One region of the Exiguobacterium sp. SH0S2 genome, then DNA from elsewhere that is predicted to be linked to it. Evidence: riboswitches for the same ligand, from Rfam matches in the RefSeq annotation. Region 1 holds a riboswitch; each other region holds the start of a gene.

Region 1 (3,584 bases):
CACGTCACGGTCAAGAACTTGATTGTCGGGTTCATCTCGTGAAACGTCATCAAAACGCCTCCGTCAACAGTCCGTGGGCCCGCAATAAGTCCGAGTCGTCCCAAATCGACGCATCGTACGGCCCACTCAAGTTCCCGTCACTCATCAAATAATACGTGCTCGCGGCACGGGCGAAACTGAGATCGTGCGTTACGAACAAGACCGTCTGCCCCGCACGGACTCGTTCAGCCATCAATGCATGGAGCGCTCGAAGTGATGCCTCGTCTTGACCGGCCGTCGGTTCATCAAACGCGAGCAGTTGTTTACCCGACAGAAGCATCACCCCGATGGCGAGTCTCCGTTTTTGACCGTGACTGAGTGAGAGTGGATGGGCGTCACGCAGACGTTCAAGCCCGAGGCGTGCCAACATGTCCTCGATTGAACGGTTATGTCCATATGCTAGTTCCCGCGACACGTCACTCGTCACAAACAAATGCGCCGGGGATTGCGGGACGAGCCCGACTTCACGGTGATGCCGCGCCAGGCTTTTTAGCCACGTCGATTTGCCGCTGCCGTTCCGACCGAGGATGGCGATCACATCCCCGGGGGCCACTGCGATTTTGCTCGCTGCAAGTTGAAACTTTTTGTAATTCACTTTCGGTATCTGAAATAATGTGTTTGTGCCCCGTGTCGTTTCAATCGGCGTAAATGTATAATCCGGTTGAACGACGAACGATCCATCGCCTGCGATCCTTCCGTTCACGAGTTCCAGGTGCCGGTCAAAGAAGTCGCCCCACATGTACGGACGATGCTCGATGACGACGATATTGACGTTCCGTGCGGACTTGTCGAGCCAGCGAACGAACCGACGTGCCGTCGCCGGGTCGAGGTGTGAGAGCGGCTCGTCGAGTAAGAGCCATTCCGGACATCCGATCAAGGCACAGGCGACGGCGATTTGCTGCTTCTCGCCCCCTGATAAATCATGGATGGTGCGGTGGCGATAATCGGACAAATGTAACTCGTGCAAAATCGCTGAGACACGGTCCATCATCTCGCTTCGGGCGACCGAAAAGTTTTCGAGCGTGAAAATCAGCTCTTCCTCTACCGTCTGCATGACGAACTGGCTGTCCGGGTCTTGAAACACCGTCCCGACGCGGCGATTCACCTCGCCAGGCCGATACGTGGCATAGGACCGACCGAATAGATGCAATCGCCCCGTCACAATCCCATCACAGTTGTCCGGGTAGAGCCGATTGAACAAGGCGAACAAAGTCGACTTCCCCGACCCGCTCGCCCCGGTGATGAGCGTCCTGCCGTCCTTAAGACGAAGTGTGATATCTGTCAATACGTCGCGTTCTTCTCCCGGGAAACGAAACGCCAGACGCTCGGTCTCAACCATGTGCCTTCCTCTGCCGGGTGACGGCATACCCTTCTAGCGCACCCGTTCGAAGCAACAAGTCGCTCAAAATCTTCCCGCCGATCCCTGCGATGAGCATCCCGCTCGTCGCCCGTAGTGCGAACATCAAAGCCACGTACGTCGGACTGAGCGCGCTGAGACCTCCCATGACGTACGTATATGCGAAACTCGTCACTGCCGCACCGAATCCGGCGAGCATGAGCACCCACAAGTCATACCGCTTATACCCGGTTAGTGCGAACGCCGCTTCGGCGCCGAGTCCTTGAATGATGCCGACGAGGATGATGCGCGGACCGATCGCATTGCCGATCATCATCTCGATCGACGCTGCGAGCACTTCCGACAAAAAGGCGGCGCCTGGCTTTCGAATGATGTAGGCGGTAATAATCGAGACGATGAACCAAATCCCAAAAATCCATTCATATGCGATCGGCCCGATCAAGCCGGCCCACAAGTTCCCCACATGGACGAACGCCAAATAGACGACGGCAAAGACGACCGATAAAATCGACAACAAGACGATTTCTTTCAACTTCCATGAGTTAAGCATCGATGCGTCCCTCGTGTGACGGACTGTTCACACTGAACGTGACCGACATGACGACGTGGCTCGACTTCTCGCGAACACGGTTGAACGTCGCCTCATAAAACGCGAACACCGGCTCGATGTCTCCGTGAATTCCTGAGGCATAATGCATCGCGTCATTGAACACACCCCGTTCTTTCGCGAAATCGATCTCTTCATAGATGATGTCCATGTAATCATCATCACCGAGCGGGTAGAGCGCGAACTGTGAAGAGACGTATTGCGCACCTACCCGCCCGTTCACAGGTTCACTCGATACGTCGAGCAGATTGTCCCCGGCTGTGTCACCCGGACAGCCAACCGAGAACGTTCCACTCATCGAGACGTGGGTCCCTGTCTTCGTTGCGTGTGACAAGACTGCTTTCGCGACGTCAAACACGTGCTCGGCCCGACCGCGAATCACGGTCGACACATCGTCCGTGTGCCTCCAGACGTTGCTTAAATCAGTTTCTTTGAGTGCTCCTTTGATGACCGGTATGAACTCTGACGTCATCGGGCTTAGCGTAAAGCGGAACCCGACGATCGGGCTCGTTCCACATTGTTGATTCATGATGATTCCCCCTTTATTTGGTTACACAAAAAAGCCGCATCCATGAGAATGCGGCCACTTATCCAATCATCAATCCATCAGAAAAAGTGCCACACTTCCTCACGCCAGTATTACCTGGATCGAGTTATAAGGGATTGGAGCCATGCTCACATCTCAGCCGAAGCACCCCTAGTGTAGTCCAATGTATGCGGTTGTTCATGCAAGCAAAAGTATAGCCGTTCGATTCTGAATTGTAAACGTTTAAATCATGAAAACGTCGCGATTCCGTTTCCTGGAAGCGTATCCCGTAACGTTGTCCAGTCTGACGCCATCTCTTCGTCTGACAGTAGACAGGCGTCAAGTTCAAGCTCGACGCGCACTCGGTCCATTCGGTGACCGATCAAGACGAGCTCCGTCTGGCGGTCGCCGTACGGTTCGATGTAATCGGCCTCAAGCTCTGGTTCGGCGGCAAACATCTGCTTTCGTTCCGCGTCAGGAAGCGTCGCGAGCCAACGGCCGGCATGTTCGAGCGTCGACGCGTACCCCGCTTGGGAGAACAGGCAAGCGATGTCGTTCCGTGAGGCGATCCATAAAAAACCTTTCGCCCGGACGACTTCTTCCGGGAACTGTTCGATCCACGCATGTAAACGCTCCGGGTGGAACGGACGGCGGCGGCGATAGACGAACGAACTGATGCCGTACTCTTCGGTTTCAGGGGTATGGTCGTCTGTCTCGAGCTCTTGGATCCATCCGGCGGCGTGCATCGCCTGGTCGAAGTCGAACAAGTTCACGTCTAACAAGTCGGACAACAACACGTTCCCGTATGTGCTTGTCAAAAGTCGCGCCGCCGGGTTTAACGCGCGTAACAGACTTTCGATCTCGTGCAGTTCCGGTTCCGTGACCCGGTCTGCCTTGTTAAGGACGATGATGTCGGCAAATTCGACTTGATCGACGAGCAAGTCGACGACTTCCCGGACATCACCCGTGTCGACAGCCTGTTTCCGTTCATGCAGCGATTCGCCCGAGTTGAAGTCTTTTAAAAATCGATACGCATCGACGACCGTCACCATCGC
Region 2 (3,584 bases), on a different contig from region 1:
CGTGGGAGATGGCACTATGGATGAACTGTTTCGCCTTCTGCGCGGCTTCCGTAACGGTATGCCCGTTCGCGAGCTCCGCTGTTAGCGCAGCCGAAAACGTGCAGCCGGTCCCGTGCGTATCTTTCGTCAGCAACCGTGGTGTCACCATTCGAAACGTATCGGTCTTCGTCATGACTAGGTCTTCGGCGAGAGGACCGTCCAAATGACCGCCTTTCAACATGACGACGTTTGCCCCGTAAGACAACAAGCGCTCAGCTGCTTTCATACGATCAGTGAACGTACAAATCGTCAAGCCGGTCAACACTTCAGCTTCAGGGATATTTGGCGTGACGACCGTCGCCATCGGTAACAGCCTCGTCCGTAGCGCGGTGACGGCGTCCCGTTTAAGCAAGGTCGCACCGCCTTTAGCGATCATGACCGGATCGACGACGACATTTTGAAATCGATGCTGCTCGATTGCGTCCGCCACGACGTCAATCAACTCACGATTGAACAGCATCCCGGTCTTGCACGCCGAGATGATAAAGTCTGATCCGACTGCATCGAGCTGGCGTGCGACGAGGTCGGCGGAGACGGCTTCGACACCGTGCACGCCACGCGTGTTTTGAGCCGTCACCGCGGTCACGACACTCGTGCCAAATACGCCTAATTCTTGAAACGTTTTCAAATCGGCTTGGATTCCGGCTCCCCCGCCAGAGTCCGAACCGGCGATGGTCAAGACTTGAGGCCTCATCGCGCGAACACCTCGATTCGGTCGCTCGGCAGGTCAGTTGACGTCATGGTAGCGAGTGCGTTGAGAAAGTGGATTGGGAAATCCCCCGGACCCGTCGCTGCTTCACTCGCCAACTCGCCGCATCGTGCATATCCGGTGAGCGCGGTCGAGGTTGCCGTCATCACGTCCGGTTCAACAGCAAGGAACGCACCGACGACCGCACTGAGTAGACAGCCGGTGCCTGTCGTCTCTGTCATGAGCAGATGCCCGCCCAAAATTTCTAGCGTGACCGTCCCGTCACTCACGAAATCTGTCGCCCCGGTAATCGCGACAACACAGCTATATCGGTTCGCTGCTCGTTCGGCGAGTTGTTGCGGATGATGTGTGCCGCTTCCGGCGTCGACCCCTTTCGTCGTCCAACCGGCATCGACAAGCGTGGCGACTTCCCCGGCGTTCCCACGGATGACCGTGACGCGGACGTCTCGCAAAATCCGTTCGACGACGTCGCGGCGGAACGGTGTCGCCCCGACACCGACCGGGTCTAGGACGACAGGGCGGCCCGACTGATTCGCGGCTTGTCCGGCGCGGATCATCGTCGCCTCGGTCATTGCGTCAAGCGTCCCGATGTTCAAGACGAGGGCATCGCTCACGGTCGCCATGTCTGCCACTTCTTCGATCGCATCAGCCATGACCGGGGACGCCCCGATGGCGAGCAACCCGTTGGCCGAGAAGTTGGCGACGACGGTGTTCGTAATGTTATGGACGAGCGGTCGCTTCAACCGGACGGCTTCCCATAGATCCGGCCTCATTGTCCCACCTCAAGCGGCAGTTCCCACGATTCGAGTGTCCAGGCCATCTCCCAAAACGCGAGCTCATAGTAGCAACTTTTCAAAAACAGTTGCTGATAGCGAATCCGTTCTGACTCCGTCGCTTGTCCCGCCAATTCGTCAAGTCGCTCGATCTGCTCTTCGACGAGTTCACGGAACCATTCCGAACCGTACGTCGCAATCCAAACAGAATAGATCGGATGGTCTGGCTCTGCGTCCTTCAAGCGCTCCCCGATCTCGTAATACACCCAGTAGCATGGAAGAATCGCCGCGAGCACGTCTCCGAGCGTCGGGCCGGCTTGTTGCATATGGAGCGTGTATGCATAAGCCGTCGGAGCTGGTTCGAACGTCGCCCACTCCATGTCACTCACCTCGAGCATCGTAAAAAATTCCCGATGCAACTCGTGCTCCGCCTCGATCGTGTGGAGGGCGTGCGTCAAAAATCGGCTCGCCAGCTCCATCGTCGGGGCAAGTGTAGCGCCCTTCGCCTGTACTTTCGAAAATTGATTCAAGTAGTACGAGTCTTGCATCACGTAATGCCGAAACTTCGCCTCGTCGAGCGTCCCGTCTCCGAGCGCGCGGACGAACGGATGGTGGAAACTCGCCTCAAACAAGGCGTTGGCCTCTTGGCGGATGTGTGCGGTAAATGTCATCGTATTCTCCTCCTTTGTATGAAAAAAGACGCCGCCTCCCATAACGGAAGCGGCGTCGGCCATACACAAAGAGTGTGAGAAAGGACGTTTCGCCCACTTCCCTCCGCTAGCGTGAACTAGATCAGGTTCAAAGGGTCTGGACCTTGTCCATCTCAGCCGCGTCAAGCGACTCCCCTAGTGGCAAACATTATGAAATTCGGTCATCTTCGACCACATCATATCAATCTTTTTGAAAAATGCAAACCCTTTAACGCGAGAAGCGACGGTTGAGCGCGGTCCCAAAATGCGAGAACCGTTCCGTCCCGAGCTTACGACGGTTCGAGGCCGCGAACACGTAATAATCGACCTTCCCCATAAAATAAATCAAGCGCAGTCCTGCGATAAAGAACGTGATGGTCGTGCTGATCGCAAAGCCGACCCCATACCAATCGATCCCGCGCGATAGTAACGACAACGTGAACAAGGCGTTCAATGTGAAGAACGATAGGTTGACGAACAACGCACCACGCCGGTCCTCAAAATAAAGCAAGAGCAGCGTCAGTACGAGAATCATCGCGTTCGCGAACGCGGCGAGCGTCGTCATCCGGAAAATTTGACCGACTTCTTCCGGGACACCAATCCAACCGACGAACACACCCGCCATCAGGATCGCGAACAAGGTGACAACACCTTGACTTCGCCCAAGTCGGATCAATTCATTTTTCAACACCGTCGTCATCGTCTGCTTCGCCTTCTCAATTTGGTGTAACGCCCCGCCATAATTGATCAAGCCGTAAAACGTTCGGTAGCGCTCGTAAAACCTTGTCTCGACAGCGACGACGAACAAGAGCTGGGTCGGGATGATCGTCAAGTACGACCAGAACACAGCCGTGTCATAATACGGATTGAACACGAACGAATCGGCAATCACCATGCGACCTTCACCAAACCAAATGATGAAGTTGGTCACCCAGATCCCAAGCACGTATAACACACCAATCGCGAACAAGTCCGGATACTTATCAAAGTACCGGAAGTATGAAAACTCTCGCGTCGCATACCTGAGCGGAAACGTCCGAAGCATCGCGAAGAATAGCCCGAACAGCGTCACGACCATCCCAACGGTAAAGCCAAACAGAAGCTCGAGGCTCGATGGGTTGACCATGAGACGACTGATCAAATAGACGCTCGCGACTGAAATAACCCCGCCTAGCAAGAAGCTGTAAGCGACCGCTTGATAAAATTTGGCGGCGCTCAAGAACAAGAACATGACCCAGATGACGTTGATGGTCATGAATAAGACGAACAGGACGAGCTTATAGGCGAAACTGAGCGGTGAAATCAGCCAAAACACGCTATACATGACGACGGCAGCGAGAATCGTCACTTTTAACATGCCGGTGAAGACAGGAA
Region 3 (3,584 bases), on a different contig from region 1:
ATGTTGCCGCCATGTTTCGGCAAGAACGTGACACCGAGCGCCTCGAGCCGACGGACTTCCGCTTCAAGGTCATCGACGTACAAGGCGAAGTGAACGGGTCCGGCCGCATGTTTCGAATACGGCGATAACGTCTCGTCGGTCTTCGCCGTCTGGAGTTCGATATAGAAGTCGCCGAGCTTGAGCCAACTGTTGAACGCCCGGGTATGGAAGTTGGGTGACTCTTGGACGAGCTCAAAACCGAGCGTTTCATAAAATTGCTTTGACGCCGCATAGTCGGGCGTTTGGATACAGAGATGGTGGATTTGTTTCATCGTGTCACTCCTTTGCTTTCATTTTAGCGAATAGGAGCCTGAAGCGGAACTTTTCTTGAACGAAGACGTATACGACACCGAGGAGGGATACATATGGAAATCCAATACGAATTGACGGAAGAAGACTACATTCACTTCAACTTGAGTCATATTAGACGTTCAAAGATAGGAAAGAGGATGCTATTCCTGCAGCGCATCATCGGGCCCGTCATCATTTTAAGTGGTGGCGCTTTGACGTTCGCGACATTGTTTCAAGATACGAGCTGGTGGTTGTTTGGGGTGTATGGCGTCATCAGCCTCATCTGGTTTCTGTATTATCCGAAGTATTTTGAACGGCATATCCGAAAACAGACGAAGCGGATGATTCAAGAACGAAGCAATGAAGGCATGATCGGCCCGCATACGATGGATCTGGATGAAGACGGTCTTCGTGACAAAAATGCGTTCGGGGAGACGAAAGTCTCATGGAGCGGCATCAAGGAAGTCGTCGAGGAAGCCGATTATGTGTATTTGTATAACTCGTCGGTCAGCGCCTACATCTTGCCGAAACGCGGGCAGGACATGGAGGAGGTACAACGATGGCTACCGATGCGTTGACGATTCAACCGATTGATGAGACGAACTTGGATGCGGTCGTCGCCTTGACCGTCGCACCTGGTCAGGCCCGCTTTATCGAAACGAACGCGGAATCGCTCCGCGAGATGGACGTCGACGTCAAGTACGCGTGGACGTGCTACGCGCTCTGTCGAGACAATCAACCGGTCGGCTTCATGATGGTCGGGGCCGAGAACAAGGTGGAGCGTTACGTCTGGCTCGACCGCTTTATGATTGATATGGATGAGCAAGGGAAAGGCATCGGGTCAACATTTTTGCAACTTGCGATTGAGTGGATGCAAGAGCGATTTGATGTCGATGACATCATCCTCAGTCTCCATCCGACGAACGAACCAGCGAAACGGTTTTATGCGAAGGGCGGATTTGAGGACAGTGGCTTGATTGATGAAGCGAACGGGGAAGAGATTTGGGTGTATCACGTGAAGCAGGGACAGCCTTCCTAAGTCGGCCGTCCCTGTTTTGGTGGTTGTTGTTCAATTATCGCTTCACCGTGAGTGGACGCAACTGTTTGACCCGCGTCAAGACGATCCAGCCGAGGATGGCTCCGGTCACGCTCGAGGCGAGGAAGGCCGGGAAGAAGAACAGCGCCCCAAACTCAGAACCCATTAAGATTTTCGCGTACGGGACGGCGATGAGCGAGGCAATGACACCCGTCCCGATGACTTCACCGAGCGCAGCGAAAGCGACCCGGTTCGTCCGCACGTAAAATAGTCCAGCAAGCAAGGCGCCGATCATACCACCTGGGAAGGCGAGCAACGACCCGGTCCCGGTCATGACACGGACGAGTCCGGTCACGAACGCGACGAGGACGGCACCAATCGGACCGACGGTGACGGCGGCGATGACGTTCACCATATGTTGCACCGGATAGGCCCGGGCGACACCGGTCGGGATGGAGATGAACAGGGAGCCGATGATGGCGATGGCGATGAGCATCGCCATCCAAGTGAGTTGTTGAATACGCATGTAGTGTCTCCTTTCAAAATGAAAACGCCACTTCTCCAAGTGGAAAAGTGGCGTGGACAGACAGACGTATCCAAGCCACTTCCCTACGCTGGTATGAGCCAGATCAGGTTCGAAGGGTCCGGCAGTTGCCGTCTCAGCCCGAAGGCTCCCCTAGTGGTCGTTTATTGGTTTGAGTATAGCATAACGTTATTTTGTTGCCTCAATTTTTCGCGGTCGGAAGATGAAATAAATGATACCGCTATACAGGGCGTATAAAAACAGGGAAAACACGAGATTGATGACCCACGGGAGTGTACCCATAAATACGGTGACCGAGGCGTTACGGAACCAGCCGAGTGAAAGACATAGTCCGACAAAGCTGAGCACGATCGTCGTCCAAAAGCTGATATCTGGACGCCTCGACACGCGGCGAACGACTAGACCAATTATGAAGCTGAAGACAGCCGTCGCACCTAAATACATATAGAGTAGCGCATCGACCGGGTATGAATAATAGACAACGTCCATATTATTTCCTCCTAAACGAAGTGTGGTGAAAGGAAGTGAGGTCAGTGAGGGATGCGATCCCATGGCGTGACGAGTCTTACCGTGAACAGTTCGAGCACTGGCTCGATGGCCATGTGCCAGGCGTGACGTGGCGGGTTGTGAAAGATACCGACTTGACATACTTGATGTATGGAGAGTACGGAGCAGACCGTTACTACGCCAAGGCGGTGACAGCAATCAGTGGTGGCGAGGCTGAACTGTCGATGCATCTAGCCGAACGGCATCCGGGACTCGTCCCGGAGGTCATCGCCATTGCCGCGACACGCAACTGGCTACTTATGCGAGACATCGGCGGGGATGCACTTCGTGAATACCCCAAGCACAGTCGGTACAAAGCGGCTGTGCGTCAATATGCGAAACTACAGAGAAAAGAAGCGAATTACACGGATACGCTTTTGGCCTACGGTATCCCGGACCGGCGTCCGGCTCGTCTAAAAGAAGAGATACGGACGTATTTACCCGAGTTATGTACGGGGTTAGATCGAGATAAGGCAGAGGCGGTGCTGGCGCTCCAAGACAAACTCCTCACCATGTGCGACGAGCTCGCGACTGGGGTGCCGATGAGTCTCGAGCACGGCGACTTACATGGCGGCAACATCTTTTGGCGCAAACAGACGGATGACTTATGTATTCTCGATTGGGGCGATGCGACCGTCACCCATCCGTTCTTCAGCGTCCGTGTGTTTTGGAACGCGCTCTACGACTTGTTGCCAGAAGACGATGAAGTCGCATGGTATGAACAGATTCAGAAGATGCGTACCGTCTACTTGGCTGAGTGGGAAGGTGTAGCGCCTCGGGACGTGCTATGGCGCCATTTGTTGATCGCTGAAGAGCTCGGTTGCGTGTATCGGGCGCTGTCGTGGCATGTATATGTGACCAACTATCGGTATGATCCGTCCGAGTCAGCCGATAAACCGGCCCAATGGCTCAACTTGTTCCTCGAGTATCGGGACTTGAAACGTCGCGGTACGTGATCACTCGTTCTTCTCGAGCAGGTTTTCATAATCCGTCTCGTTCCAAAACAGCTGGGCGATCGACTCCGGTGCTTTCAAAATCTCACCGTCTTGGTCGTAGACGATAGCGTAGCCGTTTTCGATCTCAAAGACGATCAAGTCGGCCGTCACTTCCTTGACGCCGTTCCCGGCA
Region 4 (3,584 bases), 410 kb from region 1:
GTTCTCGTCAGTCATTCGTCAGACGAACGCCTTGTACGAATATATTTACCGACGAAACGTTTAATCCTAAAGTTTCACCGAGCGTGTATTTTACACGACTTTGCACGTTGTACGCGACTTCCGACACTTTCGTCCCGTAGCTCACGATGATGTGCATATCGATATGTACGTCTTCTCCATCTTGACGTACGACAACGCCACGCGCATAATTCTCACGTTTGAGCAGTTCTGCGATCCCGTCTTTCAGTTGAGCTTGTGACGCCATTCCTACGACGCCGAAACATTCCATCGCCGCACCGCCCGCGAGTGTCGCGACCACGTCGTTCGTGATATCAATATTGCCATATGTTGTCTTCATTTCAATTGCCATATGGAGTAGCCTCCTTTATTCGGAATGATTCCTACAGTATATTCTACAATAAGTACCTAGTTATTAAAAGGACATGCCCCTAAACTCGGTCAATTGTAACCGCAACCCTCATTCATTATTAAAATCCTCATCCGTAATGTCAAGTTTTTTTCTTGTCATCCGGTTATTTTCTAGTTGCATCGTGAAAAAACCCATGCTAATATAAACGAGTGTCTATTAGGACGAACCCACATAAAAAAGGAGGGGAAACGCATGGCACGTAAATGCTACGTAACAGGTAAGTCACCTAAGTCAGGTAACAACCGTTCGCACGCACTCAACAAGACAAAACGTACTTGGGGTGTAAACGTACAAAAAGTTCGCATTCTCGTTGACGGTAAACCTAAACGAGTTTGGGTTTCAGCTCGCGCTCTTAAATCAGGTCTCGTTGAACGCGTATAATTACCATACACGAACGAAATAAATCCCAGCGGCATGCGCCGATGGGATTTTTTTTGTTTATTTCTTTATATACATAATCAAGACGTTGCCGCTATGAACGAGCAAATCCGCCTCTTCCGCCGACCACTCGTTTGAGATCGTCAGCGCCTCATGGCTGACGACGTCATGGTTCTCGAGCGGGTACTTGACGCCACGAATCGAGACCGAGGCCCGTTTCCAAGGTACGAGCGACAAGTAATGGTCAGGACGACGCGGGAGACGATAGTCCCCTTTTCCGACGAGGCGCACTTCTTGCCCGTCTGCGAACAACCGCATCTCGGGGTACGCCTCGAGCAGACCGACGTTGCTGAGCGTCATATCGAGTCTGCCCCCGAGTGCACCGTACACGTCGATCACGTCCGCCCCTTTCCCTCGTGCCGCCTCGAGAGCGATCTCAAGGTCGGTCACGTCTTTTTCAGACGGATAACGGACAGCTTCCTCCGGCACGGTGCCTGTGAACGAATCAAAGTCACCGACGAGCAGGTCCGGCTTCATCCCACGGTCGAGCAGCGTATGATAGCCGCCGTCGACGCCGATGACGTAATCGGCGTTCCGAGGAAGCTCAGGGACCGCTTCCGGGCTCGCAGCCACAATCAAGACACGCATTATCTGATGTCCCGTGTCGCGAGCGTCGCGAAACGCGGCGCCGACGTGAACAAGAGCACGATCACGACCGCCGAGACGAGGAACGACGGCAACATATACGTCAAGTTATAGCCGAGCGAGTATAAGACGACCGGTCCTTCCGCATACTCGGCGAAGAAGACGATGCCGGAGACGACGTGCGCAACGTAGCGGAGCGCCGAGCCGATCAACGCCCCGAGAATCAAATAGAACGTGAGCGTTTTCTTGGCGCCGTCTTTTGCCGACTGTTTGACTTGCCCGGCGAAGATGCCGGCGACTCCGACGAGGCCGTAGGCGACCGTGTAGTCGAGTAAAAACTGGACCGGCGTGAAGATATAGGCCCCAAATAACAGTTGTAGCGTCCCGACGAGCGCGCCTGTCGCGAGTCCGCCTCTCAATCCATGCCGATAAGCCATCACGAGAATCGGCAGCATCGCCAAGCTGACTGCTCCGCCTTGCGGCAACCGATATGGGATGAGCATGTCAAAGATCAGTCCGAGCGAGGCGAACAGCGAGATTTCAATGAGCGCCTGTAGTTTTAAACGTTGTTTCATCTTATTCCCTCCTTGATATGAGTGAACGACAAAAAGCAGCATGACGTAAACGCCATGCTGCTATCGTGTAGCAACGTGCATTTTCGCCACATCCCTACGTCCGTGTGAACGGAACAGGTTCAAAGGGTTAGCTCATGCCTCTCAGCCACAGATGTGACACCCCTTGCGACAATATTTGTTGTTCTACAGACGATTATACACGAGACGCGTTGCGAATGCTATCGATTGCGTCTTTATAGCTCGGTTCGTTATAGATGGCTGAACCGGCAACGAGGACGTCGGCACCTGCGTCGATACAAAGTTTTGCCGTCGCAGGATTTACCCCGCCATCGATCTCGATCTCGAAGTCGAGACGACGCGCTTGGCGCATCTCGCTGAGCGCCGCGATCTTCGGGACGACTGCTTCGATGAACGCTTGGCCGCCAAAGCCAGGGTTCACGGTCATGAGCAACACCATATCGACATCCCCGAGCACGTGCTCGATTGACGACAACGGTGTATGTGGGTTCAAGACGACACCACACTTGGCGCCGGCTCCTTTGATTTGTTGCAATACGCGATGCAAATGGTTTGTCGCCTCGACATGGACCGTGACGATATCGGCGCCTGCTTGAACGAAGTCCTCGACGAACCGTTCCGGTTGGTCGATCATCAAATGGACGTCTAATACCATGTCCGACTTGTCACGCAAACTTTTGAGTACCGGCAGTCCAATCGAGATGTTCGGCACGAACTGACCGTCCATGACGTCAAAATGAATGTAATCGGCCCCTGCTTCTTGGACCGCTTTGACCTCTGCCTCAAGGTTGGCAAAATCGGCCGACAGGATCGATGGTGCGATTTTAATCATGTTAGTACCTCCGTTGTCTATCTTTTAATTCCTCCATAAACGTAACATAGTTCGCATAGCGGGTGGAAGCGATTTCTCCGGCCTCGACCGCCGCTTTGACGGCACAACCTGGCTCGTTCAAATGGGCGCAACCACGGAATTTACAGTCATCGTGCCGCAAGACGAATTCAGGGAAACACCAACGCATCTCCTCGACTTCAAGTTCTTCCGGGAACTCAAGACTCGAGAATCCAGGTGTATCGGCGACGAACCCGTCCGCGAGTGTGATGAGCGTGACGTGACGCGTCGTATGCTTCCCGCGGCCAAGCGCTTTCGAAATTTTACCAGTCGCGAGTTCGAGCTCCGGTGCGACCGCGTTCAGCAACGAACTCTTCCCGACGCCGGTCTGTCCGGCGAACACGCTCGTCTTGTCTTTGAACGTGCTGCGGATGAGCTCGATTCCAGCTCCGTCTTCGGTCGACGTCTCAATGACTTGATAGCCGATCGAACGGTATAGCGCTGCCGCCGCACTAATTTTTTCTTTTTCAGCTTCTAGCAACAAGTCCATCTTCGTCAACACGATGATTGGGTGAACTTGCTTCGATTCGATCAAAATGAGAAAGCGGTCAAGCAAATGAAACGAGAACGCCGGCTCTTTCACGGAAAAGAGCAGAAACGCCTGATCGATGTTGGCGATCGGCGGACGGACGAGATGGTTCGACCGCTC

Evidence for each region. Region 1 has a riboswitch for thiamine pyrophosphate ahead of EVJ21_RS00445 (YkoF family thiamine/hydroxymethylpyrimidine-binding protein). Riboswitches for the same ligand answer to the same signal wherever they lie in the genome.
Region 2: linked by a shared signal. The riboswitch ahead of tenA (thiaminase II) and the one ahead of EVJ21_RS00445 (YkoF family thiamine/hydroxymethylpyrimidine-binding protein) in region 1 are both predicted to bind thiamine pyrophosphate.
Region 3: linked by a shared signal. The riboswitch ahead of thiW (energy coupling factor transporter S component ThiW) and the one ahead of EVJ21_RS00445 (YkoF family thiamine/hydroxymethylpyrimidine-binding protein) in region 1 are both predicted to bind thiamine pyrophosphate.
Region 4: linked by a shared signal. The riboswitch ahead of thiT (energy-coupled thiamine transporter ThiT) and the one ahead of EVJ21_RS00445 (YkoF family thiamine/hydroxymethylpyrimidine-binding protein) in region 1 are both predicted to bind thiamine pyrophosphate.

The regions. Positions count from the first base shown of each region.
Region 1 covers NZ_SJVB01000001.1:84,776-88,359, reverse strand. The annotation lists gene EVJ21_RS00460 (energy-coupling factor transporter transmembrane component T family protein) at 1-50, opposite strand, end outside; gene EVJ21_RS00455 (ABC transporter ATP-binding protein) at 50-1,378, opposite strand; gene EVJ21_RS00450 (ECF transporter S component) at 1,371-1,946, opposite strand; gene EVJ21_RS00445 (YkoF family thiamine/hydroxymethylpyrimidine-binding protein) at 1,939-2,532, opposite strand; TPP riboswitch at 2,612-2,712, opposite strand; gene EVJ21_RS00440 (GTP-binding protein) at 2,778-3,584, opposite strand, start outside.
Region 2 covers NZ_SJVB01000002.1:692,041-695,624, forward strand. The annotation lists gene thiD (bifunctional hydroxymethylpyrimidine kinase/phosphomethylpyrimidine kinase) at 1-733, opposite strand, end outside; gene thiM (hydroxyethylthiazole kinase) at 730-1,521, opposite strand; gene tenA (thiaminase II) at 1,518-2,192, opposite strand; TPP riboswitch at 2,274-2,378, opposite strand; gene pelG (exopolysaccharide Pel transporter PelG) at 2,440-3,584, opposite strand, start outside.
Region 3 covers NZ_SJVB01000002.1:732,858-736,441, reverse strand. The annotation lists gene EVJ21_RS08475 (VOC family protein) at 1-311, opposite strand, end outside; gene EVJ21_RS08470 (YcxB family protein) at 405-908, shown strand; gene EVJ21_RS08465 (GNAT family N-acetyltransferase) at 890-1,369, shown strand; gene thiW (energy coupling factor transporter S component ThiW) at 1,404-1,892, opposite strand; TPP riboswitch at 1,956-2,054, opposite strand; gene EVJ21_RS08455 (hypothetical protein) at 2,079-2,399, opposite strand; gene EVJ21_RS08450 (aminoglycoside phosphotransferase family protein) at 2,444-3,412, shown strand; gene EVJ21_RS08445 (hypothetical protein) at 3,413-3,584, opposite strand, start outside.
Region 4 covers NZ_SJVB01000001.1:494,882-498,465, forward strand. The annotation lists gene EVJ21_RS02575 (Asp23/Gls24 family envelope stress response protein) at 8-370, opposite strand; gene rpmB (50S ribosomal protein L28) at 623-811, shown strand; gene EVJ21_RS02585 (thiamine diphosphokinase) at 869-1,456, opposite strand; gene thiT (energy-coupled thiamine transporter ThiT) at 1,456-2,028, opposite strand; TPP riboswitch at 2,103-2,202, opposite strand; gene rpe (ribulose-phosphate 3-epimerase) at 2,222-2,878, opposite strand; gene rsgA (ribosome small subunit-dependent GTPase A) at 2,880-3,584, opposite strand, start outside.